2 regions of the Arthrobacter sp. C152 genome follow, and region 2 is predicted to be linked to the other one. Evidence: riboswitches for the same ligand, from Rfam matches in the RefSeq annotation. Region 2 holds a riboswitch; the other holds the start of a gene.
What was found. Region 2 has a riboswitch for glycine ahead of gcvP (aminomethyl-transferring glycine dehydrogenase). Riboswitches for the same ligand answer to the same signal wherever they lie in the genome.

Region 1 (15,424 bases), on a different contig from region 2:
TTGCTTATGAAAACCGGGGGTCTATTTTTGGCGCTTGTAGAACGGGAGCGAAACGACTTCGAAGCGTTCGGGCTTGCCGCGCAGGTCCACAGCCAGGACGGTGCCGGGGGTGGCGTGTTCGACGTCGACGTAGGCCATCGCCACCGGGTAGCCGAGGCTGGGGGAGGGCTGGCCCGAGGTCACCTCGCCGACAAGCGTGCCGTCCTTGAGGACCGCGTAGTGGGCGCGGGCGGCACGGCGGCCGTTTCCCTTGAGGCCAACGAGCTTCTGGCCCACGGTGGCTCCGACGCCGGCGGCCTTGAGGTCGGCCAAGGCCGCCTTGCCCACGAAGTCGCCTTCCTTGGACAGTGCGACAACGGGGCCCAACCCGGCGGCGTAGGGGTTGCCCTGGCGGGACAGCTCATTGCCGTAGAGCGGCATCCCGGCTTCAAGGCGGAGCGAGTCGCGGGAGGCGAGGCCTGCGGGAACCAGGCCGGAGCCTTCACCGGCAGCGAGCAGTGCTTCCCACAACGCGGGTGCCTCGAGGTTGCCGACGTAGATCTCGAAGCCGTCCTCGCCGGTGTAGCCGGTGCGGGCCACGAGCAGGTTCCGGAGGGCTCCGCCGAAGCTGATGCCCACCTCCACGGCGGCGTAGTACTTCAGTCCCGTGACCAGGGCGTGCTGGCCGGCGGGAACCAGCTGCAGCAGGATTGCCTCGGCGGCCGGCCCCTGGACTGCGATCAGGGACGTCTCGGCAGACGCGTCCTGCACGGTGACGTCGAAGTTCGCGGCGCGCTCCAGGAGTTTCCGGGCCACCACCTTCGCGTTGCCGGCGTTGGGGACCACGAGGAACGTGTCGTCCGCCCGCCGGTAGGTGATCAGGTCATCGATGATGCCGCCGTCGGTGTCGCAGATCAGCGAGTACTTGGCCTTGCCCACGGCGATGGCGGACAGCTTGCCGGCCAGCGCGTAGTCCAGGAAGGCGCCGGCGTCGGGGCCGGTGACCCAGACTTCGCCCATGTGGGAGAGGTCGAACAGGCCTGCGGCGTTGCGCACGGCGTGGTGTTCGGCCAGCTCTGAGCTGTACTTCAGGGGCATCTGCCAGCCACCGAAGTCGGTGAAGGAGGCGCCGGCCTTTTTATGCTGCTCGTAGAGGGCAGTGTAGTTCTCAGTCATGGGGATCCTTTTAGTTCTCGAACTCGGAAAGCGGCGGGCAGGAGCAGACCAGGTTGCGGTCGCCGGCGGCGCCGTCGATGCGTCCCACGGGCGGGAAGTACTTGTCCTGCCGCAGCGACGCGACGGGGAAGACGGCCTGCTCGCGGGAGTAGGCGCGGTCCCAGTCGGAGCTGACGACGGCGGCCGCCGTGTGGGGTGCGTTGCGCACCGGGGATGCCTCCAGGGAGAAGTCTCCGGCGGCCACCTGCTCGATCTCGGCGTGGATGGTGATCATTGCGTCGATGAAGCGGTCGATCTCGGCCAGGTCCTCGGACTCGGTGGGCTCCACCATCAAGGTCCCTGCAACGGGGAACGCCAGGGTGGGGGCGTGGAAGCCGAAGTCGATCAGGCGCTTGGCCACGTCCTCGGCCGTGACACCGGTCTTCGCGGTCAGGGCGCGCAGGTCCAGGATGCACTCGTGCGCCACCAGCCCGCCCTCACCGGTGTAGAGGACCGGGTAGAACTCGTTCAGCCGGGAGGCGACATAGTTGGCCGCCAGCAGCGCGGACTTGGTGGCCTCGGTCAGGCCCTCGCCGCCCATCAGCTTCACATAGGCCCAGGAGATGGGCAGCACACCCGCCGAACCGAAACGGGACGCTGAAATGGCTACGCCGTGTCCCTCCTCATGGGCGGCCTTGGCGGCGTCGCCGGGCATGAAGGGTGCCAGGTGCGCCTTGGCCGCGACCGGGCCGACGCCCGGTCCGCCGCCGCCGTGCGGGATGCAGAAGGTCTTGTGCAGGTTCAGGTGGGACACGTCGCCGCCGAACTTGCCCGGCTGCGCCAGGCCGACGAGGGCGTTCAGGTTCGCCCCGTCCACGTACACCTGGCCACCGGCGGCATGGACGGCGTCGCAGACCTCGCGGACGTCGCCGTCGTAGACGCCGTGGGTGGAGGGGTAAGTGATCATGATGCAGGACAGCACGTCCCTGTTGGCCTCGATCTTGGCTTCGAGGTCGTCGTGGTCGATCGTGCCGTCCGCCGCGGTGGCGACCACCACGACCTTCATGCCGGCCAGCACCGCGGAGGCGGCGTTCGTGCCGTGGGCCGAGGCAGGAATCAGGCAGACGTTGCGCTGCTGCTCGCCGCGGGAATGGTGGTAGCCGCGGATCGCCAGCAGCCCGGCGAGTTCGCCCTGGGACCCGGCGTTGGGCTGGATGGACACCTGGTCATACCCGGTGATCTCGGCCAGGTCCGCTTCCAGCCCGGAAATCAGCTCACGCCACCCGGCCGTCTGGGAGTCCGGCGCGAAGGGGTGGATCGAGGCGAACTCCGGCCAGGAGATGGCCTCCATCTCGGCGGTGGCGTTCAGCTTCATGGTGCACGAGCCCAGCGGGATCATGGTCCGGTCCAGCGCCAGGTCCCGGTCCGACAGCTTGCGGATATAGCGCAGCAGCTGCGTTTCGGACCGGTGCGTGTTGAACACCGGGTGCTGCAGGTAGCTCGAGGTGCGGAGCACGGTTCCGGGCAGTTCGAAGCCCTGGGCGTCGCCTACCGGACCGGCACCAAAGGCGACGGCGACGGCGGAGAGCGTGGCCGCCGTCGTCGTCTCATCAATAGAGACGCCCACAGTGTCCTGGTCGATGAAGCGCAGGTTGATGCCGCGCGCTTCCGCAGCGTTGATGACCTTGGCGGCCTTGCCCGGCACCCGCACAGTGAGGGTGTCGAAGAACGAGTCCGTGGCAAGTTCCCGGCCCATGGCCGTGAGGGCGGTGGCCAGGACCCTTGCCTTGTGGTGGACGGTTTCGGCGATGGCTTTCAGACCGTCGGGGCCGTGGTAAACGGCGTAAAAGGAGGACACGATGGCCAGCAGCGCCTGGGCGGTGCAGATGTTGGAGGTGGCCTTTTCACGGCGGATGTGCTGCTCGCGGGTCTGCAGCGCCAGCCGGTAGGCGGGGACGCCGGCGTTGTCCTTGGAGACGCCGACAAGCCGGCCCGGGAGGGTGCGTTCCATCCCCTTCTGGACGGCCATGTAGGCGGCGTGCGGTCCCCCAAAGAACAACGGCACGCCAAAACGCTGGGTGGAGCCGACGGCGATGTCCGCCCCTTGCTCGCCCGGAGGGGTGATCAGGGTGAGGGCCAGCAGGTCCGCGGCCACGGTAACGAGGGCGCCGCGGTCCTTGGCTTCGGCAATGACGGGGGCCTGGTCCCATACCCGGCCGGAGACGCCGGGCTGCTGCAGGACGATGCCGTTGATGGGGCCCTCGGGCAGGCCCTGGGAGAGATCTGCGACCTGGACTTCAAAGCCCAGGGCTTCGGCGCGGCCCTGCACGATCGCGACGGTCTGGGGGAGGCAGTCGGCGTCGAGTACGGTCTTGCCGTCCCTGGCGTCTTTATTCTTGTTGGCCCGGCGCATCAGCAGCACTGCTTCGGCAACGGCGGTGGCTTCATCGAGGAGCGAGGCGTTGGCGACTGGGAGGGCGGTCAGGTCCTGGACCATGGTCTGGAAGTTCAGCAGGGCCTCAAGCCGGCCCTGTGAGATCTCGGGCTGGTACGGGGTGTAGGCGGTGTACCAGGCCGGGGCTTCCAGGATGTTGCGGCGGATCACCGGCGGGGTCACTGTGTCGTAGTAGCCCTGGCCGATCATCTGGACCGCGGTCTTGTTCCTGGCAGCCAACCGGCGCAGCTCCGCGAGGACCTCGACCTCGCTCAGCGCGTCCTGCAGGCGAAGGGCGGTCTCCTGCCGGATGGATGCCGGGACCGCCACGTCAACGAGCCCGTCAACGCTGTCGTAGCCCACGGCCTTGAGCATGGTGTCGATGTCGGCCTGGCGGCGCGCGCCGATATGGCGGTCAACGAATGATGTTGAAACGGATTGAATCGTCATGAGGAACTCCAGGTCTGGCCGGCCGGAGTGGCACGGCGTGGGGTGGGTTCCTCCCCGCTCTGTATTGGACCTGAGAGATTCCGCGTGCCCTGCTGCCAGGGTGCGCTTGCACCGTCGGTGAACCGGGGCGAAGCCCGGTTGCTTTCCAGAGTTGCCTCGCCGTGACGGTACGTGGGCCTGAGAGATTCCTGGGGAGGATTTGCTCCTACGGCGCCTGCCCGGTGGATGCCGGGAGGACTCTCCCGTCACAGCTCGAAAGGCTATTCAACTGTGGGTGATTCGGCTCACACGGTACAGGTTTGTTGAAGCGAAAACAAATCGGGGCGCCAAGTGGCCGGCGAACGCCCGCGGCGGGCCGTCGGCGGGAGGCGGGGTTTGACATTCGATCGTGACGCGCACCACACTTGGTCCGGTGATCAGCACCGTGCCCGGCTGGCTCAGCCTATTCGGAGCAGCCCGGGCCAGCGTTGCCCCGGAAGGGTGCGGCCGCTGACCACTACCACCAATTGAAAAGCCTCTGACCTGCGGCGGGAGAGCCCTGCCAGGTACATTTAGCAGGCGCCGTAGGAGCAAACCCTCCCCAGGAAACTCTCAGGCCCACGTACCGCCGCGGACAGGCAACTCTGGAAAGCAGCCAGGCCCCTTCCTGGCTCACCGGCGGTGCAAGCAGCCCAAAGCTGCGGAAACTCTCAGGTCCATTACAGAGCGGGGAGGAACCCAACTTTTGCGGTACCAAAAATGCCGCTTTATCGATGGAGTTCCTTATGGCGATTCATCCCCCGACATCCAACGGCGAACCGTCCAACGGCGAACCGGGCAACGGTCAACCGTCCAACGGCGCACCAGCGCGCAACTCTGCCGCGGGCAGCGCGGCCCGCAGCGAACCTCCGCACCTTGAGCGGCAGCTCACCAACCGGCACATCCAGCTCATCGCCATCGGCGGTGCCATCGGCACCGGCCTGTTCATGGGCTCCGGCAAGACCATCTCCGCCGCCGGCCCGTCCGTGATCTTCGTGTACATGATCATCGGCTTCATGCTGTTCTTCGTCATGCGGGCCATGGGCGAGCTGCTGCTGAGCAACCTGAACTACAAGTCGTTCAGTGACTTTGCCGCCGACCTCCTGGGCCCGTGGGCCGGCTTCTTCACCGGCTGGACCTACTGGTTCTGCTGGGTGATCACCGGCATTGCCGACGTCATTGCCATCGCCGGCTACTCGCGGGAGCTCTGGCCCAGCCTGCCGCTCTGGATCCCGGGGCTCGCCACCGTGGCCATCCTGCTCGTGCTGAACCTCGCCACGGTGAAGGCCTTCGGCGAGACCGAGTTCTGGTTCGCCCTCATCAAGATCGTTGCCATCGCCGCGCTGATCATCGTTGGCCTCTTCATGATCTTCACCGGCTTCCAGAGCGATGCCGGCACCGCCAGCTTCACCAATCTTTGGAGCCACGGCGGATTCTTCCCGAACGGGTTCATGGGCTTCGTGGCCGGCTTCCAGATCGCCGTGTTCGCCTTCGTCGGCATTGAGCTGGTGGGCACCACCGCCGCCGAGGCCAAGAACCCGGAGCGGACCCTGCCCCGGGCCATCAACGCCATCCCCGTCCGCGTGCTGCTGTTCTACGTCGGCGCCCTGGTCGTCCTCATGGCCGTCACCCCGTGGACCCAGTTCGCCGCCGGCCACAGCCCGTTCATCGGCATGTTCTCCCTCGCCGGGCTGGGCGCGGCCGCCACGGTGGTCAACCTGGTGGTCCTCACCTCGGCGATGTCCTCGGCCAACTCGGGCATCTACTCCACCTCCCGCATGGTCTTCGGCCTCGCCCAGGAGGGCGACGCGCCCAGCATCTTCAGCCGCCTGTCCACGAGGAAGGTGCCCCGCAACGCGCTGTTCCTTTCCTGCGTGCTGCTGCTCTCCGGCGTCGTCCTCATGTACGCGGGCCAGGACGTCGGCAAGGCCTTCGACATGGTGACCACCGTCTCCGCCGTCTGCTTCATTTTTGTCTGGTCGATCATCCTCGCCAGCTACATTTCCTTCCGCCGGCGCCGCCCGCAGCTCCACGCTGCGTCGGCCTTCAAGATGCCCGGCGGCATTCCCGCAGTCTGGGCTGTGTTCGCCTTCTTCGCCTTCGTCCTGTGGACCCTGACCACGCAGCCGGATACTTTGGTGGCCCTCCTGGTGACGCCGGCCTGGTTCCTGATCCTCGGCGTGGCCTGGGCTGTCCTGCGCCGCCGGCCCGCCCACCTGGCCCGCTACGAGGTCTTCCGGGCTGAGCTCCGGGCTGACGAGGCTGCTGCCGGTCGCACCGGCCAGGACTCCAGCGCGGCGGAGCGCGAGGTTCAGGCGACCGCAAGGAAGTAGAGGCCGGACGGTAATGCCCGACGGCGGGTTGCAGCACAGGCGCGGAGGTTCGGGTACCGCGTCCTGCCGCCGCAACCCGCCGCCCGCAGCTGCGGACCCGAAAGTTCAGCATGCTTAGTGTTTCTCCACTTAGGATGGAAAGGCACGGCAGCCACCCCGCTGCAGGTCGATTTGAATGAAGGTGACCATGGCCAGGCGCAGCAATCCCGCAGTACGAATCGCACAGGAAACCGCCCACAGCGCGATGTTTGATGCCGACGGCAAACCCAAGCCCGGCGTCCACAACATGCTCCTGAAGGCGGTGCAGATCCAGCGGCCCCTCGTGGTTGCCTACATCCGGAGGCTGCAGAAGAAGCACCCGCGGGCCACCGCGGCGCAGCTGGCCGACTTCGCCGAGCGGGACTATCTGCGCGCCGTCGCCGGCGGAGGCGCCCTGGTGGGCGCGACCGCCGTCGTCCCCGGGGTGGGAACCGTGGCATCGCTGGGGCTTTCCGCGGCCGCAACGGTCGGCTTCCTGGAAGCAACGGCGCTCTACGCCACCTCCCTGGCCGAACTGCACGGCATCCGCCTCACCAACCCCGAGAAGGCCGGCACCATGGTCATGGCCATCATGTTGGGCGAGGAAGGGACTGCACTGCTGGGAACGCTCAGCGGGCAGGCGGCAGGCGGGGCCAGGCCCACGGACGTCTGGGGAAACATGCTGACCAAGTCCTCGCTCCCGGGATTCGGCAGCGTGCGCAAGAGGATCCAGCACGCCTTCCTGAAGAACCTCCTCAAACGGCAGGGCACTGCGCTGTTCGGCCGCGCCCTGCCCTTCGGCATCGGCGCCGTGGTGGGCGGAGCAGGTAACCTCGTGATGGGCCGCGCAGTGGCAGCGAACGCCCGGGAGGCGTTTGGACCAATGCCGGACACGATTCCCGGCGAGCTTACAGCGGCCGCGGCGACGGACAATCCGGCGCTGACACCCTGACGCTGGAAGGCACTTCACGTGGATCTCAACGCTGACCTTGGCCAAGCATTCGGTTCCTGGACCATGGGCGGCGACGCCGTCATGTTTCCGCTGGTCACCAGCGCCAACGTGGCCTGCGGCTTCCACGCAGGAGATCCGGTCACGATGCTGGACAGCTGCCGGGCGGCCTACGAACTGGACGTCACCGTGGGCGCGCACCTGGGGTACCCCGACCTGGCCGGCTTTGGGCTCCGCGCCATGGACGTCAGCTTCGATGAGTTGTTCGGCGATGTGCTGTACCAACTGGGCGCGCTCGACGGGGTTGCCCACGCCGTCGGCGCCTCCGTGGACTACGTCAGGCCCCACGGCGCCTTGTACGACAGCCTCCTGCACGACGCCGACCAGGCCTCCGCCGTGGTGGCTGCGGTGGGCGCCTACGACCCGGGCCTGCCCATTCTTGGCTTCCCCGGCTCGGAGTTGCTGAAGCAGGCCAGGGACGCCGGGCACCCGGTGTTCGTCGAGGCCTTCCCGGGCCGCGCCTACCGCGCCGACGGCAGCCTGGTTCCGCGGACGGAGGACGGCGCGCTGCTGACCGACGCCGATGCCGTGGTTGAGCGGGCCGTGCGCCTTGCCACCAAAGGCGAAGTGGTGGCCGCTGACGGGACTGTGCTGCAGGTCCGGCCTGACTCCCTGTATTTGTCAGGCGGTACTCCTGCCGCCGTCGAGATGGCCGCCCGCGTGCGCGCGGGACTGGAAGCTGCGGGCGTGGAGCTGGAGTCCTTCGCCTAGCGCGTCTGCAGTTCCAGAGCTAACACGTCAACAAGGCAAATGGCTTTGTGAAGAATTCCGCCCAGAGCGGGTCGTCGGGTGACAAGTCGCCGGAGTCGATGAGGGTGTCGTCGTCCGGCTCCCACTGCGGGACGTCCCCGGGGCTGGCATCTTCACCCGGGCCGGCGGCGAACATCATCCAATAAGGCCAGTGGGGTGGTTCGGGGTCGTGTTGTTCGGCTGGGTAGTGGCGGCCGGTGGGTGAGGTCCAGCCGGGTGGTTCGTTGATGGTGGCGGGGGTGGGGGTCCAGCCGGTGCTGTGCTTGAGGCGGTGGTGTTTCGGGCAGAGTTGTCCCAGGTTGGAAACGCCGGTGGTGCCGTCGTGTTGCCAGGCCTGAAGGTGGTCTGTGTCGTTGTCGGCGGTGCGGTTGCTGCAGCCGGGGAAGGTGCACTTGCTGTCCCGCATCCTGATCCAGCGTTTGATCGTCTCCGGGAGCCGGTAGCTCTTCCGCCCGATCTCCAGGGGTGCCCCGTCGCGGGGGTCGACGAGGACCCGGTAGAACGAATCGGCGCCGTCGGCGAGGAGTTTGCGGGCCATGGAGGCGGGGATCGGTCCGTGGCCGTCGAGGATGGCGGGTTCGTCGGTGACGCCGAGGGCGGAGAACACCGGAACCATCACCAGGACATCAGCCTTTGGGATGGGGACCTGGCCAGGGGCCGTGGTTCCTGGGTGCGGGGAACTGCCCTCGCCGGAGCCGGTGCCGCCAGCGCTGGTGGTTCCGGAGCTGGTGGTTCCGGCGCTGGTGGTTCCGGCGCTGAGCAGCAGGCTGGCGGCGATGTCGGGGCGGAGCTGGGTGAGGGTGCGGGGCTCGTCGGGGCCTTGGAGGCCGCGGGCGATGGCGGTGGTGCGGTTCCAGATCGCCGAGGCGGTGACCCCGGGGAGGTGGAGTGAGATCCAGGCCATGCCGTCTTTGTCCGGGCGGTATTCCATCCGCCGGTCCGCGGCGCTTTTGGTGTGGCGTTCCTCGATGGATTCGGGGTGGTGCCGTTCCCGCCACCCACGGGCCTTGGCCCGGAACCGTGACGGCACCAGCTCACCCGGCGCCGCGCCGCGGGCGGGGTTGGGGGCGGCGGGGTCGAAGAAGTGCGCCACCAGGGACGCCGCCCCGGCGGGGCTGAGGCCTTCGGTTTCATCGACGATGACTTTTGCGTGCTGCCACGACACCGCCCCGGCAGCCAAAGCGTCCATGACCGGCGGCAGCGAACAGACCTGCTGCGCCTGGTGGACGAAAGCACCCGCGGCCGCGGAGGTGATGGTGAGGACCCCGGCGATCTCCTCGACCGCGGACATTCCGGCGTAGGTGCGTTCCGGCACGGACGCGTCCGGTGGGGTCATGGCCTGCTGGATGCGGATGGATTCGGCAGCGTCCTGTGCTTTCGCGGCGGCAATCATGGCCTCCAGCTTCGAGTACCCGGCCAGCCGTTCCAGCCGGATTTCGTACTGCCGCTGCAGCACATCCACCCCAGCACCGTGACCAGAAGCACCAGAGGCAGAACCAGCATCAGCACCAGCACTATCAGCGGAAGCAAGCGCAGCTTCCTCCAGGAACAGCGCATCAAGGGCAGCAACAGAGGCACGAACACCCTCCATCGCCGCCCCTGCACCGCTCACTGAACCGCCGCTGATTCCCATACGAACATCATCCAACGGACCACTGACATTCAAGCCGGCGGGCGCTGACCGCCATCACAACCTCAGCCCAAAGGTGCCTCGACAGGCCAAGCCGGCTGCCGCCGTCGTGCGCAATTCCGCTGCGCAGGCTCCTTACCCCACCCCAAATACGCGGAGCGACAAGGAACCTGCGCGTCGTCAACAACTATCCGCGTCGAAAACCGCAAAGATCACCCGAAAATCAGCTGCGCCACCGTGAAGATCGCGAGCCCGGCCAGGGACCCCACCACGGTGCCGTTGATGCGGATGAACTGCAGGTCCTTGCCCACCTGGAGTTCGATCTTTTGCGAGGTTTCCTCGGCATCCCATCGCGCCACGGTGTCCGTGATGACCCCCGCGATGTCCGAGCGGTAGGTCCGCACGAGGTACCCGGCGGCGTCGGCGATCCAGGAGTTGACCTTCCCGGCCAGTTCGGGGTCGTCCACCAGCCGCGAGCCGAAGTCGCGCACCGCCGCCTTGAACTTGATGGTGAGTTCGCTGTGGGGGTCGTCCACCGCGCCGAGCAGCGCGTTCTTCACCGTCCCCCACGTCCGGGAGGCCAGCTCGCGCACCTCGGGATCACCCAGCACCTGCGCCTTGATGACTTCCGCGCGGGCAATCATGGCCGGATCGTGCTGCAGGTCGCGGGCCAGGTCATTGAGGTACTTGTCGATCGATTGGCGCACCTGGTGGTTGGGATCGGCCTGCACGGCGCGGACGAATTTGAGGATCTCGATGTAGACCTTGTCCCCCACCAGCCCGTCCACGAACTGCGGAACCCAGGTGGGGGAGCGGTCCGACACGAGGCGCGTGACGGTCTGGTGGTTGTCGTCCACCCAGTCGGCCGCCCGGTCCACCAGCAGGTCCACCAACGTGTGGTGGTGCCCGTCGTGGAAGATCCGCTCCGCCAGCCTGCCCACTGGCGGCCCCCACGGCGGGGTGAGCAGGTGCTTGCGGACCATTCCCTCGATGACCGCCTGGACGTCGTCGTCGTTGAGCACCGTGAAGGCGCCGCGGATGACGGCGGCACCCTCCTTGGCGACGCGCTCCGCACCGCCGGGCCCGGCCAGCCAAAGTCCGGCCCGGCGTGCGATGTTGACGCTGGCCAGCTTGTCCTGCACCACCTGCTCGGAGAGGAAGTTGGTTTCCACGAATTCGCCCAGCGAGGCGCCGATCTGGTCCTTGCGGCGCGGGATGATGGCGGTGTGCGGGATCTTGATGCCCATGGGGTATTTGAACAATGCGGTCACAGCGAACCAGTCGGCCAGCGCGCCCACCATGCCGCCTTCGGCCGCCGCGCGCACGTACTGCAGCCACGGATAGTCCTTCTGCAGTGCGAAGGCAACGACAAAAATCACGGCCATGGCGACCAGCAGGCCCAGCGCCACGAGCTTCATTTTCCGCAGCGCTGCCGCCTTTTCGGCGTCTCCGGCGCCAAGGGGCTGGCGTACGACGGCGGCCCTCGCCTTGCTGCCCCGCGCGGCGGACGGTGCGGGCCGGGTGTGTGGCTCCTGCGTCGTTGGCTCAGTTGTTGCCTCAGAGTTCACCTGCATGTGCCAAGCCTAGCCCCGGCGGCGGGGCCCGGTCGGCTACCGTGTGTCCATGACAACTGACGAGTCAGTGCCGCGGCGGCCGCTGGTTTTCGCCCACCGCGGCGCAAGCGGCGCCTTCGCCGAACACACCCGCGCGGCCTACCTGCAGGCGCTGGCGGACGGCGCGGACGGCGTGGAGTGCGACGTCCACCTGACCCGTGACCAGCACGTGGTCCTGCTCCATGACGCCAACCTGGACCGGACCTCGGACGGGACCGGGCCGGTGGCCGACCGGACCTTGCATGAACTGCGCCAGCTGGACTTTTCCTCCTGGAAGGGCGTGCGCATCCCGGAGGAATACGGGGCGCGGTCCGAACAGTTCCTCACCCTGCCCGAACTGCTGGACATCCTGCGCGGGGCGGGCCGGCCGGTGCGGCTCGCGATCGAACTCAAGCACCCCAGCCCCTACCAGCTCAAACTCGAAGACCGGGTGCTTGAGGTGCTCCGGAGCGAGGGCTGGGACGCCGAAAGCTCCACGCTGGACAACGTGGCCGTCACCTTCATGAGCTTCAGCCCGGACTCCGTCCGGCACCTGCTCCAGTCCGTCCCTCCCCGGTACATCTGCCAGCTCGTGGACGACATCACCATCCATGAGATCCGCGGCGGCCTGGGCGTGGGGCCGATTACCGGTGGTGCGATCGCCAACCTGATGAAGGCCGCACAGCTGGAGGGCGAGCAGATCCTTGATGACGGCTTGGTGGGAATGGCCGGGCCGGGCATCGACTACGTGCGGGAACGCCCGCACACCGTCCGGCGCTGGCTGGAATCCGGCCGCCGCTTCCGGGTATGGACCGTGGACGCCGAGGCGGACGTGGACCTGTGCCGGGACCTGGGCATCCAGGAGATCACCACCAACGTGCCCGGACGGGTCCTGGACCTGCTCCGGCTGGCAGCACCCCACGGGAAGTAGCCTCCGGATGCGCGCCGCCGATGCAGCGTCCCCGCGCCGGTGGTGGGGCGGCCCACTGGACGTCGAAGGGCTGGGGTTGGAGTCCGTGGGAGCCGCCGCCGGGGCCCTGAACCTGTACACCGGCTCGCCGGGCCGGTTCAGTACGACGCCGGCCCTGATGGCCGCCGCTTTCGACTCCTTTGGCCACCTGCGGATCGGCGGGCGCGCCCCGCAAGGCTTCGCGCCCCTGTCGGGCTTCCGCCGCACCGGCGACGGCTGGATCAGGCTGCACGCCAATTATCCCCACCACGAGAAGCGGCTGCTCCGCGCCCTCGGCGCCACCACCCCGGCAGGGGCGGAGGCGGCCCTTGGGACGATGACGTCCCTGGAAGCCGAAGCCGCCATCCAGGGCGAAGGCGGGATCGCCGCAGCTGTCAGGACCCGCAGCGAGTGGCTCTCCTCGGACATGGGCAAGGCTGCGGCCGCCGGCCCCTGGGTAGCCCGCGACGGCGGCGGGACACCGGGATGGGGACTGCGGGACTTCGCAGCCGCAGCCGCCCCAGCAGCCGCAGCCGCTGAAGCCGAAGCCGCAGCAGGGCATGCAGCGGAGGGCGCAGCGGGGGCCGGCGGCAGCCCGGACCTGCCTTTGGAGGGCTTGCGGGTCCTCGACCTGACACGCGTTATCGCGGGACCGGTAGCCACCCGGCTGCTGGCGGCGCTGGGTGCCGACGTACTGCGGATCGACCCGCCGGCGCTGCCCGAAATCGTGGACCAGTTCGTGGACACGGCCTTCGGCAAACGCAGCGCGGAGGCCGACCTCGGATCTCCCGCGAACCGGAATCGCCTCCGGGAGCTGCTGGCGGACGCCGACGTCGTGGTCACCGGCTACCGGCCGGCGGCCCTGGACCGCTTCGGGCTCAACCCCTTGGAACTGCCCGCTACGCACCCGCGGCTGGTGGTGGTCACCCTCGACAGCTGGGGATGGGCGGGCCCGTGGAGCGGCCTGCGCGGTTTCGACAGCATCGTCCAGGCAGCCAGTGGAATCGCCCACCTCTATGGCACGGAGGATGACGACGGCGGCTGGCGCCCGGGTGCCCTGCCGGTCCAGGCGTTGGACCACGCCACAGGGTACGGCGTGGCGGCGGCAGCGGTGCTCCTGCTGGCTGAACGACGGCAAACAGGCAGGGGAGGGGCGGCACGCCTGTCGCTTGCACGCACCGCCGAGGAACTCTTCTCCCTGGCACCGGATATCCCCGCACCCAACACAGCGGCTCCCGCGAAGCTTCCTGCGCCCGGCTACCGGACCATCGAAAGCTCCTACGGGCAGCTCCGCTACGTTCCGCCGCCACTGCTCGTGTCCGGCCGGACCCTGGACTACGCCTCTGCACCGCCGCCCTACGGAAGCTCGCGCCTCGCCTGGACCTGAACGGGCGCTGGTGTAGGGCGCCGCGCAGTGGCTGTGGTTGAGTGGTTCCATGCCTTATCCCCGGTCCGGACCTGCCGTACAAAGCCTGTCCGCCGCAGCCATGGGAGCCCTCCTGCTGGCCAGCGCCAACAAGCACTTCCGTGACCCGATGTTCTACCGTGACGTGGTGCCCGGCTACCTTTGCCGCGAGGACTCCGCCGCGGCCAGCGTCCCCCGGGCCAGCCGCCCCCGGGCCAGCGTCCCCCAGCCCGGCGGCGGCCGGCACCCCCTGGCCGTCCTCTCCCGCGAGGAATGGATCGCCGTCACCGGCCTGCTCGAACTGGCTGCCGCCGTCGGAATCCTCCTCCCGCCAACCCGGAAGATGGCAGCCACGGCACTCGCCGGGATGTTCACCGTCTTCCTGGCAGGGCACCTGGACGCCCTCCGCCGGGCCTACGGTCCCGACGGCACGCCCCGGCAGCGGAAGATCCACACCGCGCGGCTTCCCCTGCAGGCGCCGCTCGTCCTGTGGGCCTGGAGCCTGCGGAAGCCGGGACTGCCCGGGCGGCGTCGAATGGTCCGGCCGTGAAGCTGCTGGCTTCACCGGCGGTCCGGGTGGGGATCTCCATCAGCATCGCTACCGGACTGTACGGGGTGTCCTTCGGCGCGCTGTCGGTAACGTCGGGCCTGAGCATCTGGCAGACCATGGCCTTGAGCCTGCTCCTGTTCAGCGGCGGCTCGCAGTTCGCATTCATCGGCGTCGTGGGCGGGGGCGGTTCGGGCATCGCCGCCATGAGCGCCGCCACCTTGCTGGGCATGCGCAACGGCATCTACGGCATGCAACTCAACGCGCTGCTGCGGCCGGCCGGCTGGCGGCGTTACGTTGGTGCGCAGCTGACCATTGACGAGTCCACCGCCACCAGCACGGGCCAGGAGGACCCCGCCGAGCAGCGCCGCGGGTTCTGGACCGCCGGCATCGGCATCTACGTCCTCTGGAACGTTTTCACGGCGGTCGGGGCCCTCGCGGGAAGCGGCTTGGGTGACCCCAAACAGTGGGGTCTTGACGGCGCCGCCGTGGCAGCTTTCCTGGCGCTGCTGTGGCCACGGCTCAAAGGACGGGAACCGGTTGCGATCGCAATGGTTTGCGCCGTAGCCACCGTGGTTGCCGTTCCGTTCGTGCCGGCAGGCGTGCCCATCCTGGTGGCCGCCGTGGTGGCCGCCCTGGCAGGCTGGTTCAGCCACGGACGCCGCGACGAAGGGCTGGAACCCGACATCGAGCCGTACGCCGAACACCACCACCGGCGCCTGGGGGCCGAAAACCCGGGCCCCCGGCGGCAGCAGGGAGACGCCCGCGGAGCAGACACATGAGTTTGTGGATCTGGCTCCTCCTCGCCTGCCTCCTGGCTTACGCATGGAAGCTGGTGGGCTACTTCGTCCCCGCCAGGTTCCTCGAAGATCCCCGTACATCCCGGGTTGCCGGCACCATGACGATCGGGTTGCTGGCATCGCTGACCGTGGTCAACGCCGTGGCCTCGGGCCAGGCGCTGGCGGCCGATGCCCGGCTGGGCGCCCTGGCGGCGGCCGCCGTGGCGCTGGCACTGCGGGCGCCGTTCCTGGTAGTCGTTGTCGCCGGGGCCGGCACCGCGGCGCTGCTGAGGCTCCTGGGCTGGAACTGACGGGCCGCTGGAACTGACGCGCCGTGGCCGCCGCAAAATGGGTGGCGCAAAGGGTGAGCCAGGAC
Region 2 (15,424 bases):
CATGCCCCTGAGCTCCTCCGCGAACACAGCCCCAGCCCGCATCGGCCCCACAGTATGCGACGAAGAAGGACCGATCCCGATCGAAAACAGATCAAAAACGCCAACGGCCATGACGTGGGTTTCCTAACTAAAAAGGGTGGTTGGGGTGGAGCGGGCGGGACATCCTCTGCGTGCTCGGTCGCGAAGACGCCCGCTGAGCGGACGTGACGCTCCCTTAGACGCACGCTGCCGGATAACCCGCCCGCTCCGTGCGCACGTCACCTAGGCGACGCGCGCACAAGGGCGGGCGGAGCCGGACTTTTCGAAAGCCTGCTCCCCGCCGTCTCCCTAGCCTCGCAAGCTCGGCCAGGGAACCCTGACGGCGTGGGCCCAACGCAGCGTGAAAATGTCCGGTCCGCCGGTCCGAAGCCAGCCACGCGAAGGCGCCTTACTTGGCCCGCTTGTAGAACGGCAGCTCGACGACTTCGAACGGTTCGGCCTTGCCGCGGAGGTCGATGTCCAGGGCGGTGCCCGGGGCGGCGAATTCGACGTCGACGTAGGCCATGGCGATCGGGTAGCCGAGGGTGGGCGAGGGCTGGCCCGAGGTCACCTCGCCAACCGTGGCACCATCCTTGAGGACCGGGTAGTGGGCACGGCCGGCGCGGCGGCCCTGGCCTTTGAGCCCGACGAGTCGCCGTCCCGTGGTGCTGCCGGCGCCGGCGTCCTTCCTGGCCGCCAGTGCAGTCTTGCCCACGAAGTCGCCTTCCTTGGACAGGGCGACGACGGCGCCCAGCCCGGCGGTAAACGGATCACCCTGCAGCGAGAGTTCGTTGCCGTAGAGCGGCATGCCGGCCTCAAGGCGGAGCGAGTCGCGGGCAGCGAGCCCGGCGGGGGTCAGTTCCCCTTCGTCCGCGATCGCAATGAAAGCCTGCCACAGCGCGGCCGCGTCCTGGTTGGACACGAAGATTTCGAAGCCGTCCTCGCCCGTGTACCCGGTGCGCGCCAGCAGGAGTTCCAGGCCCGCGCCGTTGACCAGGAAGGGAACCTCCACGGCGGCGTAGTACTTGAGGCCGGTGACGTCCGCGTGCCGGGCCGCTGGAACCAGCCGGAGCAGGAGTTCCTGGGCTTTGGGGCCCTGGACGGCGATCAGGGACGTGGCGGCAGAGACATCCTCCACCGTGACGTCGAACCCGGCGGCCCGGTCCTGCAGGGCAGCGGCGACGACGGCGGCGTTGCCGGCGTTGGGAACCACCAGGAAGACGTCGGTACCATCGTCAGCGGCGGGGCGGCGGTAGGTGATGAGGTCGTCGATGATGCCGCCGTCGGCGTTGCAGATCAGCGAGTATTTGGCCTTGCCTACGGCCATGGCGGAGATCTTGCCTACCAGGGCGTAGTCCAGGAAGGCGGCGGCTTCAGGGCCGGCCACCCAGACTTCGCCCATGTGGGAGAGGTCGAACAGCCCGGCCGCCTTGCGGACGGCGTGGTGTTCAGCCAGTTCGGAACTGTACTTGAGGGGCATCTGCCAGCCACCGAAGTCGGTGAAGGAGGCGCCGGCCTTTTTATGCTGCTCGTAGAGGGCAGTGTAGTTCTCAGTCATGGGGATCCTTTTAGTTCTCGAACTCGGAAAGCGGCGGGCAGGAGCAGACCAGGTTGCGGTCGCCGGCGGCGCCGTCGATGCGTCCCACGGGCGGGAAGTACTTGTCCTGCTTGTGGTGGGCCGGGAAGGCGGCCTGTTCCCGCGGGTAGGCGCGGTCCCAGTCGGAGCTGACGACGGCGGCCGCCGTGTGGGGTGCGCGGCGCAGCGGTGAGTCGGCAACGGCAAAGTCACCGTTGGCCACCTGGTCGATCTCCTTACGGATGGTGACCATGGCGTCGATGAAGCGGTCGATCTCGGCCAGGTCCTCGGACTCCGTCGGCTCCACCATCAAGGTCCCCGCAACGGGGAACGCCAGGGTGGGGGCGTGGAAGCCGAAGTCGATCAGGCGCTTGGCCACGTCCTCGGCCGTGACACCGGTCTTCGCGGTCAGGGCGCGCAGGTCCAGGATGCACTCGTGCGCCACCAGCCCGCCCTCACCGGTGTAGAGGACCGGGTAGAACTCGTTCAGCCGGGAGGCGACGTAGTTGGCGGCGAGCAGCGCGGACTTGGTGGCCTCGGTCAGGCCTTCACCGCCCATCAGCTTCACATAGGCCCAGGAGATGGGCAGCACGCCGGCGGACCCGAACCGGGACGCTGAAATGGCTACACCATGTCCCTCCTCATGGGCAGCTTTGTTCGCGTCTCCCGGCATGAACGGCGCCAGGTGCGCCTTGGCCGCAACGGGGCCGACGCCGGGTCCGCCGCCGCCGTGCGGGATGCAGAAGGTCTTATGCAGGTTCAGGTGCGAGACGTCGCCGCCGAACTTGCCCGGCTGCGCCAGCCCCACCAGCGCATTCAGGTTCGCCCCGTCGATGTAGACCTGGCCACCGGCGGCGTGGATTGCGTCGCAGACTTCGCGGACGTCGCCGTCGTAGACGCCGTGGGTGGAGGGGTAGGTGATCATGATGCAGGACAGCACGTCCCTGTTCGCCTCGATCTTGGCTTCGAGGTCGTCGTGGTCGATGGTGCCGTCGGCGGCGGTGGCCACGACGACGACCTTCATGCCCGCGAGCACGGCGGAGGCGGCGTTGGTGCCGTGGGCCGAGGCCGGGATCAGGCAGACGTTGCGCTGCTGGTCGCCGCGGGAGTGGTGGTAGCCGCGGATGGCCAGCAGGCCGGCGAGTTCGCCCTGTGATCCGGCGTTGGGCTGGATGGACACCTGGTCGTAGCCGGTGATGGCGGTCAGGTCAGCTTCCAGGTCGGCGATGAGTTCCCGCCAGCCCGCGGTCTGGGAGTCCGGCGCGAAGGGGTGGATGGAGGCGAATTCGGGCCAGGAGATGGCCTCCATCTCGGCGGTGGCGTTCAGCTTCATGGTGCACGAGCCCAGCGGGATCATGGTCCGGTCCAGCGCCAGGTCCCGGTCCGACAGCTTGCGGATGTAGCGCAGCAGCTGCGTTTCGGACCGGTGCGTGTTGAAGACGGGGTGTTGCAGGTAGTCGGAGGAACGCTCGACGGCGGCCTCCAGCGCGAAGCCGTCGCCCTCGGCGACGCTGGCGCCAAAGATGCCGGCGACTGCGGCGACGATGGCCGTCGTCGTGGTTTCATCCACCGAGATGCCCACGGTGTCGGCGTCAATGGGGCGCAGGTTGATGCCGCGCGCCTCGGCGTCGGCCACCAGTCCTGCGGCGCGGCCGGGGACCCGGACCGTCAGGGTGTCGAAGAAGCTCCGGTGGACGACGTCGATGCCTGCCGCGGCAAGCGAGGCTGCCAGGGTGCGGGCGTGGCCGTGGGCGGTCTCGGCGATCGCCTTGAGTCCGTCCGGGCCGTGGTACACGGCGTACATGGACGCAACGATGGCCAGCAGCGCCTGGGCGGTGCAGATGTTGGACGTGGCCTTCTCGCGGCGGATGTGCTGCTCGCGGGTCTGCAGGGCCAGCCGGTAGGCCGGGACGCCGGCGTCGTCCTTGGAGACGCCCACCAGGCGGCCGGGCAGCGAACGCTCCAGGCCCTTGCGGACAGCCATGTAGGCGGCGTGAGGGCCGCCGAAGAACAGCGGCACACCGAACCGCTGGGCGGAGCCGACGGCGATGTCCGCGCCCTGCTCGCCCGGAGGGGTGATCAGGGTCAGCGCCAGGAGGTCGGCGGCAACGGTCACCAGGGCCCCGCGCTCCTTTGCAGCGGCAATGACGGCGGCCTGGTCCCATACCCGGCCGGAGGCGCCGGGCTGCTGCAGGACGATGCCATTGATGTCGCCGTCGGGCAGGCCCTGGGACAGGTCCGCGACTTCCACCTCGAAGCCGAGCGCCTCGGCGCGGCCCTGGACGATCGCGATGGTCTGCGGCAGCACGTCGATGTCCAGGACGGTCTTTCCGTCGGCGGCGGGCTTGGCCTTGTTGGACCTGCGCATCAGCAGCACGGCCTCGGCCACCGCCGTGGCTTCATCGAGCAGCGAGGCGTTGGCAATCGGCAGGCCCACCAGGTCCTGCACCATGGTCTGGAAGTTCAGCAGCGCCTCAAGCCGGCCCTGGGAGATCTCGGGCTGGTACGGGGTGTAAGCGGTGTACCAGGCCGGGGCTTCCAGGATGTTGCGGCGGATCACCGGCGGGGTCACAGTGTCGTAGTAGCCCTGGCCGATCAACTGCACGGCGGTCTTGTTCTTGCCGGCGAGCTTCCGCAGCTCGGTGAGGACCTCGACTTCGCTGAGGGCGTCCTGCAGGCGGAGCGCAGTTTCCTGCCGGATGACATTGGGAACGGCGGTGTCGACCAGGGAGTCGACACTGTCATAGCCAACTGCCTTGAGCATGGTCTCGACGTCGGCTTGGCGGCGCGCGCCGATATGGCGGTCTACGAAGGTGGTGGAGGCTGAACTAACCGACACGAAGGAACTCCATATACTCAGGCGGCGCAGGGTACGCCACAGCGATTCGGGTTCCTCCCCGCTCTGTATTGGACCTGAGAGTTTCCGCGGGGCCTGCCACACAGGACCCGCTTGCACCGTCGGTGAACACAACAGCGCCGCACTGCCCGCGTTGGGGGCACGAACCGCTGCCTGCTACTTTCCAGAGGTGCCTCGCCGCGGCGGTACATGGGCCTGCGAGATTCCTGGGGAGGATTTGCTCCTACGGCGCCTGCTTGTACTTCCGGCAGAACTCTCCCGCCGCAGATCAAAGGCTATTCATTTGGATGTGCGTGGGGGCAGTCCGGGACAACTCCCACAGCGGTTAATTGTCCTACGCTCCAACCCTTCCCGGCAAATGGCCGATGCTACCTGCGGAGCCGCTCCAGGGCGGCCAGCAGCTGGTCCACGTCCGCAGCCGCGCCGCCTTCGGGAACGGGGCCTACGGAGAGCATGGCGTTGAAGTACAAACCGTCGCCCATGTACAGCACGGCCTTGGCCAGGGCCGGCCCCACGTCGGCGGCGATTTCGTCGAGCCACCGCCGCTGGATCGCGGCGAACCGCCGCCGCGTCTCTTCGTGCGCAACCTCGGCAAGCCGGGTGGCGGCAACAATGGCGCGGTCCAGCGGCGTATCCGCCCACACCGAGGACCGGATGAAGTAGGCGGCAGCGCCTTCCGGCGCCTCGGCCATGGCGTCGGCATCGGCCCCGGCCAGGACCTCCAGCCTGTCCAGCAGCACGTCGATCAGCGCTTCCTTGCTGGGGAAGTGGTACAGCAGCCCGCCCTTGGAGACGCCCGCCTTCCGGGCAACCGCGTCCAGCGTGGCCGCGCGCTCCCCCACCTCAATCAGGAGGGACTCAAAGGCGTCAAGGACCGCGTCGCGGGCTACTGGCTTCCGGGGCATGCCTCCCATCATGCCTTCCGCGGCCGGGAATTCCGGAAAAATCGAAACTATACCGTCTGGACGGTATAGTTATTACATGACCGCTCCCCTCCAGCCTTTTACACCCCGGCGGGTGGACTCCGCCGCCACACCAACACCGACACCGGCCCGCGATTGGCTGGCCCTGGCACTGCTGATGTTCCCGGTGCTGCTGGTGGCCGTGGACAACACCGCCCTGACCTTCGCCCTGCCCGCGATCACCCGCGCCCTCGAGCCGTCGGGGTCCAGCTGCTGTGGATCGTGGACATCTACCCCCTGGTGCTGGCCGGGCTGCTGGTATCGATGGGCAGCCTGGGCGACCGGATCGGCAGGCGGCGGCTGCTGACCATCGGCAGCACAGGCTTCGCCGTCCTGTCGGCGGCGGCAGCCTTCGCCCCCAGTGCCGAGTGGCTGATTGCCGGGCGGGGAGCAATGGGTTTCTTCGGGGCCATGCTGATGCCGTCCACGTTGTCGCTGATCCGCAACATCTTCCCGGAACCCAACCGCCGGAGGCTTGCGGTCGCCGTCTGGGCGGCGGGGTTTTCCGGCGGCGCGGCCCTGGGGCCGATTTTCGGCGGCTGGCTGGTGGAGCAGTTTTGGTGGGGTGCCGTTTTCCTGGCTGCCGTGCCCCTCATGATCCCCCTGCTCGCCTTCGGACGGGCCTTTATTCCGGAATCACGGGATCCCGCACCCGGCGCGGTGGACATCCCCAGTGTCCTGCTTTCGATGCTGGCCATGGTTCCCGGCGTTTATGGCATCAAGGAGGTGGCGACGCAGGCACCCGGCCCGGGAGGCGTGGCCGGCATCGCCTTCGGCGTGGCGATGGGCGTGGTGTTCGTCCGCCGGCAGCACGGACTCAAGCACCCTCTGCTGGACATGTCCCTGTTCCGGAACAGGGTGTTCAGCATGGCCATCAGCGCCAACATCCTGGCGCTGTTTTCCTTCAACGGGTTCATCCTGTTCCTTGCCCAGCACCTCCAGCTGCTGGAAGAAATGACGCCGTCGGCCGCGGGGATCGCCATGATTCCGGCACTGGCGGCAACCATGGCGGCCGGCCTGGTGGTGGTACCGCTGGTCCGGAGGGTCCGGCCGGGCTTCGTGGTGGCCGCGGGGCTCGCCTTCAGCGCCGTGGGCTACAGCCTGGTGGCTTTCGGGAACCACCGCGGCGGCCCGTCAGTGCTGCTCGCGGCGCTGCTGGTCCTGGCGCTGGGCGTGGGGACGGCGGAAACCATCTCCAACGACCTGATCCTTGGCTCCGCACCGCCGGAAAAGTCGGGGGCTGCGGCCGCCATTTCGGAAACAGGTTACGAGGTGGGCTCGCTGCTGGGAACGGCGGTACTGGGATCCATCCTGACCGCCTCCTACCAGCAGCATCTGCGGATGCCGGCGGGCGTGGACGGCCTGCTGCCGGGCCGCGTATTGCATAACGCGGGCGAAACGCTGGCCGGGGCCATGGATGCGGCAGCGTCGCTGCCCGCTCCCTTGGCGGCCGCACTGCGCGACGCTTCCGCCGCGGCCTTCGATTCGGGGGTCCATGTCACTGCGGCCATCGGGCTGGTCCTGATGGCGGCGGCGGCGCTCCTTGCCGCCGTCGTGCTTCGAAAGGTCCCGAAAGCCCACTGACGCCAGCCGTGGGCAGCAAAAGGGCGTCCGGCGCCGGAGGGTTGCTCCGGTACCGGACGCCTCCCGGGACTACTTGGAGTCCGCGGTGGTGACGCTGGCCGTGGGCTTCATGTTTTCGGCCTGTACCATCCAGGCGAACTGCTCCAGCCGGGCGATGAACTCGTGCAGGAGGTCGGCGGAGGTGGGATCCTCCTCGTCCACTTCGTCATGGACCTTGCGCATGGTGCCGACGGCAGCTTCGAGGGCGGCAACAATCCGCTCGATGGCGTCCTTGGTGCTGATCAGCCCTTCCGGGAACTGGGCGAGGCTGGTGGATTCGGCAACGGTGGAGCTGCGGCCGTCCGGAAGGGCGTGCAGCGCACGCATCCGTTCGGCCGTGTCATCGGCGAACTGGCGGGCGGCGTCGACGATCTCGTCGAGCTGCAGGTGGAGGTCGCGGAAGTTGGTGCCCACGATGTTCCAGTGCGCCTGCTTGCCCTGGACGTGCAGCTCGATCAGGTCCGCCAGCACGGCCTGAAGGTTGTTGGTCAGTGTCGGTGAAGCTTTCATGCATCCTCCTCGATTGGTCCAGTGCTGCCGACGCTACCAGCCGGGGACAGCGGCGCGGCAGGGCGGGTGTCGAAATTTCTCAGTGAGCTTACTAATGCGCAGTAGGGCAGTCATAAAAGAATGTGATTCATATTTCATCTTGCATCCGGGCGGCGGCAGCCCCATACTAAATGAACGCCATTCATATAGTGACCTCCGTCTCACAGCCTTCCAGAAAGTGGTGCCATGACAGAGACAATCCGCACCAGTACGGCCAAGCCCGGTCCGCACGCCCACGCCCCTTCCGCGGACGGCGTCAGTGCCAAGGGGCTCAAGGGCGGCCAGCTCGGCCTCCTCGCCGTCGTCGTCCTGGGCATTTCCACCATCGCCCCCGCCTACACCCTCACCAGCGCCCTCGGACCCACCGTCAATGAAGCCGGACTCCAGCTCCCCGTCATCTTCCTGATCGGGTTCATCCCCATGATCCTGGTCTCGCTCGCCTACCGGGAGCTCAACGCCGACTCCCCGGACAGCGGCACCACCTTCACCTGGGTGACCAAGGCCTTCGGCCCCTGGGTCGGCTGGATGGGCGGCTGGGGCCTGCTGGCGGCCAACATCATCGTGCTGTCCAACCTCGCCGGCGTCGCCGTCGACTTCTTCTACCTCTTCCTGTCCCAGCTCGCCGGCTCACCCGAACTGGCGGACCTGGCCGACAACAAGGCGCTGAACGTCCTCACCTGCTTCGTCTTCGTGGCGCTGGCCGTCTGGGTCAGCTACCGCGGGCTGCACACCACCAAACTGGTGCAGTACAGCCTGGTCGGCTTCCAGCTGCTGGTCCTGGGCCTGTTCGTGGCCATGGCCTTTGCCAACTGGTCCACCTCGGAGACGGCCATCCCGTTCAGCTGGGACTGGTTCGACGTCACCAAAATCGAGACGTTCGGCCAGGTGGCCGCGGGAATCTCCCTGTCGATCTTCGTGTACTGGGGCTGGGACGTGTGCCTGACCGTCAACGAGGAAACCGCCAACGGCAAGAAGACCGCCGGCGTGGCGGGCACCCTGACGGCCGTGATCGTCCTGGCCATCTACCTGCTGGTCAGCATCGCCACCATGATGTTCGCCGGCGTCGGCGATACCGGCAACGGCCTGAACAACGCCGAAAACCACGAGAACATCTTCACCGCCCTGGCGTCGCCCATCATGGGCCCGTTCGCCATCCTGATGTCCCTGGCCGTCCTTTCCAGCTCCGCGGCGTCCCTGCAGTCCACTTTCATGTCGCCCTCCCGGAGCCTGCTGGCCATGGCCCACTACGGTGCGCTGCCCGAACCGTTCAGCCGGGTCAGCAGGAAGTTCTCGACGCCGGGCTTCGCCACCATCGCGGCGGGCGTCCTGTCCGCGGGGTTCTACGCGGTCATGCACGTGGTCAGCGAGAACGTCCTCAACGACACCATCCTGGCCCTGGGCCTGATGATCTGCTTCTACTACGGACTGACCGCGCTGGCGTGCACCTGGTACTTCCGCCACAGCCTGTTCAACAGCCTGCGCCACTTCGTGTTCCGGCTGGTATGCCCGGTGGTGGGCGGCGTGGGCCTGTTCGTGGTGTTCGCCCAGACCGCCGTGGACAGCCTCGCCCCTGAATTCGGCAGCGGTTCCGAGGTCTTCGGCGTGGGCCTGGTGTTCATCCTGGGCGTCGGCATCCTGGCCCTGGGGGCCGTCGTCATGCTTGTCACCTCCCGCACGCACCCCGGCTTCTTCCGCGGCGAAACGCTCAGGAAGGACACGCCCGCCCTGGTGGTCCCGGAGTAGCGTGCCGCCGGCGCATCAAAGGTGCCGTGCCCCCAACCGGGGGCACGTCACCTTTTCGTTGACGACGGCGGTTCCGTCACCAGTAATGGGCGACGTCGATGACCAGGCGCGAGCCGGCGCCCGGGCCGGCCAGGGTGAAGACCCGGAACGGAAGGCGGGCCCGGACCCCCAGGCCCAGGCTGGTATACCCCTCGAAACTTCCTGCCGAGACCACCTGGCGGAACGTCTGGTAGCCGGAGACGTTGCTCAGTTCGTTCCTGTCCGCAGGGCTGTACGTCGGGTTGCCGTTCTGGTCGTAGGAGGGTGCCGTGACGCTGATGCGCAGGCGCGCTCCGCCCCGTACCGGGATGGGCGCGCCCGAGCCTTCCTGCGCGATCCGCGGAACATACTGCACGGTGTAGGCGACGGCGGGGCCGTTGAGGTCCACCACCAACCGGTCAAAGCAGTAGTGCTGGCCCGTCCGGACGTTCGTCACCTGCGCCGTGCCGGTGTCCTGGCCGGACTTGGCGAGCGATCCCCACGAAAGTCCGCAGTAGGGGGTGGCCGCCGAGGCTGGCCCCGGGGCCAGGATTCCCAGCCCGAGGGCCAGGAGGACGGCTGCGAACCAAACCGGGATCTTTTTCATGACGGCGCCACCCAGGAATGAAGCGATCGGACGGTTTAAGCGTAGGAGCCGCCGGCACCGGAAACGAGGGCTGTTTCGGTAACGGCGCGCACCACTCGATAACGACGGCGGCACGGGACGAAAAAGCGCCGGCCACCCCTTGGGATGGCCGGCGCCGGGCAAAGGGGGAAGGTCCTAGCCTTCACACTCGCGGCAGTACTTCAAGCCGTCCTTTTCACGGGCAACCTGGGAGCGGTGGCGGACCAGGAAGCATGACGAACAGGTGAACTCGTCAGACTGTTCGGGAACCACGATGACGGTAAGTTCCTCGTTGGAAAGATCGGCACCGGGCAGGTCGATGCCTTCGGCGGTGTCGTTCTCGTCGACGTCGATGACCGCGGTCTGTGCGTTGCCGCTCCGGGACGCCTGGAGGGCCTCCAGGGAGTCCGACGGGGACTCTTCTTCCTGCTTGCGGGGAGCATCGTAATCGGTAGCCATTGCCTGTTCACTTTCGTTGCCGCACAGCGCCATTTCAGGCACTTCAAGGCAGTTTAGGGCATGATCCCGGTACTAAGGCAATAGTGTGCCCCATCAGACAATCAGCTGCCGCCGGGCAGGGTTTCCGTGTACTTTTCCCGGGCAAGATCGGCTCCCACGGCCACGCCGCTCAGCGCAGGCAGCCAGCCCCAGCGGGTGGCATCCGCCATGGCGTCCGCGGCCTGTTCCCCGGAGTCGTAGGTGAAGGTCTGCACGAGCCAGCAGCGGAGCCGGGCTGGAAGGGTTGGCGTCATGCCAGAAACCTACGCAGCCATTGTTGTGGCTTCGTTTCACGGCGGTCTCGCGCAGATTAACCCTGCAAAGGGCCATTGCTCAGGACACTGATCAGGCGGGGGCAGCGGTGCTGCTGCGCAGGACGAGTTCCGGTTCCACCACCAGGGTCCGCGGCCCGTCCGCGCCGTTGAGCGCCGTGAGCATGATGTCCATGCACCGCCGGCCCAGCTCTTCGAAGTCCTGCCGGACGGTGGTCAGGGGCGGGCTGAAGTAGGCGGCCTCGGGCTGGTCGTCAAAGCCCACCACGGACATATCCTGCGGCACCTTGATGCCGGCCTCCGTGAAGGCGCGCAGCACCCCCATGGCCATCTGGTCGTTCGCCACGAAGAGCGCCGTGGCCCGGGGGCCGGCTGCCATCTGCCGCCCGATGTCGTAGCCGCTGCCGGCGCTCCAGTCCCCCTCGACAACGATGTCCGCGTCCAGCCCGGCGGCGCCCAGCGTTGACCTCCATCCCTCGGCGCGGGCCACGGCGTCGATCCAGTCCTGCGGCCCGGCGATATGCCCGATCCGGCGGTGCCCCTGCCCGATCAAATGCTGGACCGCCAGTTCGGCGCCGCGGCGCTGGTCCACCCGGACACCGCCCACGGCCTCGTTCCCGTCCGAGCCCACCACCACCACGGGAACCCCGATGGGCAGCTCTGCCAGGGCAGCCAGCGTTCCGGTGTGCGGAACGATCACCACGATCCCGTCCACCGACTGGTCCAGGAAATGCCGGACGGCATCAAGGATGGTTTCCCGGTTGACCTCCCGCAGCGCGGCAATGCTGACGAAGTATCCGGCGTCGCGTGCCGCCTGCTCCACGCCCAGCAGCGTGTTGGCCGGCCCGTACTGCGAAAGCTCGTTGCCCAGCACGCCGATGGTCTGCGAGCGCCGGGTCACCAGGCTCCGGGCCGCGGTGTTGCGGCGGTATCCGAGCTCGGCAATCGCGGCTTCCACTTTCTCCCGCGTCGCCTTGCTCACGTTGGGGTGGTTGTTGACCACCCGCGAGACGGTCTGGTGCGAGACGCCGGCCAGGTCCGCCACGTCCTCGAGCCTCGGCAGCCGCGGCGGCTTACTTTGTGTCATGAGGCTATTGTCCGTGACGGCGGCCGCACGCCGGGGCAACGACGGCGGCCGCGCCACGGATTCGGCGGCCGTGCCAGGGACTCACAGTCCGCCGGCGAGCCGGTAGTAGGCCGCGTTCCAGTTCAGGTCCTTTTTGAACTGGCGGATGGAGGTGTCCTCGTCGATGGTGAGCAGTTCGGTTTTGGCGATCTCGGCGAAGTCCTCGAACACGTCCATGCCCACCTGGGTGGAGAGCACGGTGTGGTGGGCGGCGCCGGCGGTGAGCCAGGCGGCGGCGGAGGTGGCGAAGTCGGGTTTGGGCTGCCACAGGGCCCGGGCGACGGGGAGGTTGGGCAGCGGATGGTCGAGGGGGACCACGTCGACGGCGTTGGCCACCAGGCGGAAGCGGTCCCGCATGTCGGAGAGGGCGACGACGACGCCCGGGGAGGCATCAGCGTCGAACACCAGGCGGACCGGGTCTTCCTTCCCGCCGATGCCCAGCGGGTGGATTTCCAGGCGCGGCTTCGTGGCCGTCAGGGAGGGGCAGACCTCCAGCATGTGCGCGCCGAGGATCTTCTCGGACCCCGGCTCCAGGTGGTAGGTGTAGTCCTCCATCAGCGACGCACCCCCGGGCAGGCCGGCGCCCATCACCTTCGCGGCGCGGACCAGGATGGCGGTCTTCCAGTCACCCTCAGCACCGAACCCGTACCCGGCGGCCATGAGCCGCTGCACGGCCAGGCCGGGGAGCTGGCGGAGCGCGCCGAGGTCCTCGAAGGAGGTGGTGAACGCGGCGGAGCCGTTGGCTTCGAGGAAGGACCGCAGGCCCAGTTCGATCCGGGCCCCGTACCGCAGCGAATCGTGCCGGGCCGCGCCTGCGCGGAGCTCCGGCACCACGTCGTAAAGGTCCTCGTACTCGGCTACCAGGGCGTCGACGTCGTGCTCTGCAGCGCCGTGGACGGCGTCGGCGAGTTCGTTCACGGACCAGGTGTTGACCGCGACGCCGAAGCGCAGCTCGGCCTCGGTCTTGTCGCCTTCGGTGACGGCCACGTTGCGCATGTTGTCGCCGAAACGCGTCAGCTTAAGGGTGCGGACGGCGGCCCAGCCGGCGGCGGCGCGCTGCCACGAACCCACCTGGCGTGCCACCTCGGGGTTGGAGACGTGCCCGACGACGGTCTTCCGGGCGATGCCCAGGCGGGACTGGATGTACCCGAATTCGCGGTCGCCGTGCGCGGCCTGGTTGAGGTTCATGAAGTCGAAGTCGATGTCTGCCCAGGGCAGGTCGCGGTTGGCCTGCGTGTGCAGGTGCAGCAGCGGCTTGCGGAGCAGGTCCAGGCCCGAGATCCACATCTTGGCCGGGCTGAAGGTGTGCATCCATGCGGTGACGCCGATGACCGAATCGTCCGAGTTGGCCTCCAGGGCGGTGCGGCGGATGGCATCGGAATCGGTCAGGACCGGCTTCCACACAATCCTGACGGGCACGGCGGATGCGGCGTTGAGCTGGTTGGCGATCTCCTGGGACTGGGCGGCCACCTGCTTCAGGACGTCCTCGCCGTAGAGGTGCTGGCTGCCGGTGAGGAACCAGACCTCGTAGCCGTCGAGGGAGGTGCTTGCTGGTGTGCTCATGGGTTCTCCTGGAAAGTTTTGGGTCCCGGCGACTATTGGCCGTAGACGTTCTGGTAGCGGGCGTAGAGCGAATCGATGTGGTCCTGGTCGATGGGCACGGGTTCGCCGAGTTGCCGGGAAATGTGCACGGTGCGGGCCACTTCCTCGCACATCACGGCGGCCTTCACGGCGGACCGGGCGTCCTTGCCGATGGTGAAGGGGCCGTGGTTCTGCATCAGCACGGCCGGGGAATGGGAGTTCTTCAGGGTCTCGACAATGCCGTGGCCGATCGAGTCGTCGCCGATCAGCGCGAAGGGGCCCACCGGAATCTCCCCGCCGAATTCATCGCCCATCATGGTCAGCACGCACGGGATGGCCTCGCCCCGGGCAGCCCAGGCGGTGGCGTACGTGGAATGCGTGTGCACCACCCCGCCCACCTCGGGCATGTGCCGGTACACGTAGGCGTGCGCCGCGGTGTCCGACGACGGCGACAACTGAGGATTGCCCCAGTCGCCATCGTTGTTTCCCGGGACCGGGACCCCATACAGATCCGTCACCACCATCTGCCCGGGGAGCAGGTCCTGGTACGAGACGCCGGAGGGCTTGATGACCATGAGGTCCGTGCCAGGGACACGGGCCGAGACGTTGCCCGCGGTCCAGACCACCAGCTCATAGCGCATCAACTCCGCATGCAGGGCGCACACTTCCTCGCGGACCCGCGCGATGGTATCAAGGATTGCCGTTCCGGTGCTCATGCCGGCACCTCCACGGCGGCCTCGGAGGGCAACGGCGCCGTTCCCGCCGCGGCCCTGCGCTGGATGGCCTTGAGCCGGTGCATCACGTCATTGCCGCCCCGGCCGAAGTAGTCGTGCAGCGCCTTGTATTCCTGGAAGAGCTCCTCGTAGGCGGCAACGTTTGCCGGGATGGGGGTGTACACCTCGCCGGGTTCGGCGCCCATGGCTGCGGCGGCCTCGCGGATGTCGGCATATTCGCCCGCGGCGACGGCGGCGTGGATGGCCGAGCCCAGCGCCGGCCCCTGTTCCGAGCCGATGGTGGACAGCTGCAGCCCGGTGGCGTCCGCGTAGATCTGCATCAGGAGCTTGTTCTTGAGCAGGCCGCCGGCCACGATGAATTCCTTGACGGGGACACCGGCGTCGCGGAACGCATCCACGATGGTCCGGGTGCCGAAGGCCGTGGCTTCCAGCAGGGCACGGTAGGTGTCCTCCGGCCGGGTGGCCAGGGTCTGGCCCACCACGGTCCCGGAGAGTTCGTGGTCCACCAGGACCGAGCGGTTGCCCGAGTGCCAGTCGAGCGCGATCAGGCCGTGCTCACCGATGGCCTGCCGCGAGGCCAGTTCGGTGAGGTACTCGTGGATTCCCAGCCCCGCATCCTTGGCAGCCTGGTGGTATTCGGGCGGGACGCCATGCTTGGTGAACCAGCCGAAGATGTCACCCACTCCCGACTGGCCGGCCTCATAGCCCCACAGGCCGGGCACGATGCCGCCGTCCACCGCCCCGCACATCCCGGGCACTTCACGCAGTTCGGTGCCGTTCATGACGTGGCAGGTGGAAGTCCCCATGATGGCCACCAGCTGGCCGGAGTCCACTGCCTTCGCGGCCGGCGCCGTGACATGGGCATCAACGTTACCCACAGCCACAGCGATGCCCTCGGGCAGGCCCGTCCATGCTGCCGCCTCGGCGGTCAGGGTGCCGGCAGCGTCTCCGAGCCGCCCGATGGTGTGCTCCAGCTTGGCGCTGACAAAATCCTTGAAATCCGGGTTCAGGGCGGCCAGGAAGTCCTCCGACGGGTAGCGGCCGTCCTGGTAGATGCCCTTGTATCCGGCGGTGCAGGCGTTGCGGACGTAGCGGCCGCACAGCTGCCAGACGATCCAGTCGGCCGCCTCCACCCAGTGGTCCATGGCCGCGTAGGCCTCCGGGTCCTCTTCCAGCAGCTGCAGCCCCTTGGCGAACTCCCACTCGGAGGAGATCAGGCCCCCGTACCGCGGAAGCCAGTCT

Region 1: another riboswitch for glycine. It lies ahead of gcvP (aminomethyl-transferring glycine dehydrogenase); the one in region 2 lies ahead of gcvP (aminomethyl-transferring glycine dehydrogenase).

What each region holds. Positions count from the first base shown of each region.
Region 1 covers NZ_JBTZSU010000047.1:1,999-17,422, forward strand. Annotated here, with positions in the region: gene gcvT (glycine cleavage system aminomethyltransferase GcvT) at 22-1,155, opposite strand; gene gcvP (aminomethyl-transferring glycine dehydrogenase) at 1,166-4,018, opposite strand; glycine riboswitch at 4,174-4,273, opposite strand; glycine riboswitch at 4,537-4,635, shown strand; glycine riboswitch at 4,636-4,732, shown strand; gene cycA (D-serine/D-alanine/glycine transporter) at 4,783-6,369, shown strand; gene ACYSM9_RS20015 (hypothetical protein) at 6,557-7,339, shown strand; gene ACYSM9_RS20020 (LamB/YcsF family protein) at 7,358-8,107, shown strand; gene ACYSM9_RS20025 (HNH endonuclease signature motif containing protein) at 8,127-9,602, opposite strand; gene ACYSM9_RS20030 (DUF445 domain-containing protein) at 9,989-11,350, opposite strand; gene ACYSM9_RS20035 (glycerophosphodiester phosphodiesterase) at 11,400-12,299, shown strand; gene ACYSM9_RS20040 (CoA transferase) at 12,307-13,704, shown strand; gene ACYSM9_RS20045 (DoxX family protein) at 13,754-14,272, shown strand; gene ACYSM9_RS20050 (AzlC family ABC transporter permease) at 14,269-15,051, shown strand; gene ACYSM9_RS20055 (AzlD domain-containing protein) at 15,048-15,359, shown strand.
Region 2 covers NZ_JBTZSU010000041.1:81-15,504, forward strand. Annotated here, with positions in the region: partial or broken gene ACYSM9_RS19155 (serine dehydratase beta chain) at 1-111, opposite strand, end outside; gene gcvT (glycine cleavage system aminomethyltransferase GcvT) at 428-1,576, opposite strand; gene gcvP (aminomethyl-transferring glycine dehydrogenase) at 1,587-4,433, opposite strand; glycine riboswitch at 4,625-4,722, opposite strand; gene ACYSM9_RS19170 (TetR/AcrR family transcriptional regulator) at 4,820-5,356, opposite strand; partial or broken gene ACYSM9_RS19175 (MFS transporter) at 5,433-6,997, shown strand; gene ACYSM9_RS19180 (Dps family protein) at 7,067-7,546, opposite strand; gene ACYSM9_RS19185 (APC family permease) at 7,772-9,328, shown strand; gene ACYSM9_RS19190 (AMIN-like domain-containing (lipo)protein) at 9,405-9,953, opposite strand; gene ACYSM9_RS19195 (DUF4193 domain-containing protein) at 10,128-10,430, opposite strand; gene ACYSM9_RS19200 (hypothetical protein) at 10,532-10,723, opposite strand; gene ACYSM9_RS19205 (LacI family DNA-binding transcriptional regulator) at 10,815-11,828, opposite strand; gene araA (L-arabinose isomerase) at 11,910-13,430, opposite strand; gene ACYSM9_RS19215 (L-ribulose-5-phosphate 4-epimerase) at 13,463-14,164, opposite strand; gene araB (ribulokinase) at 14,161-15,424, opposite strand, start outside.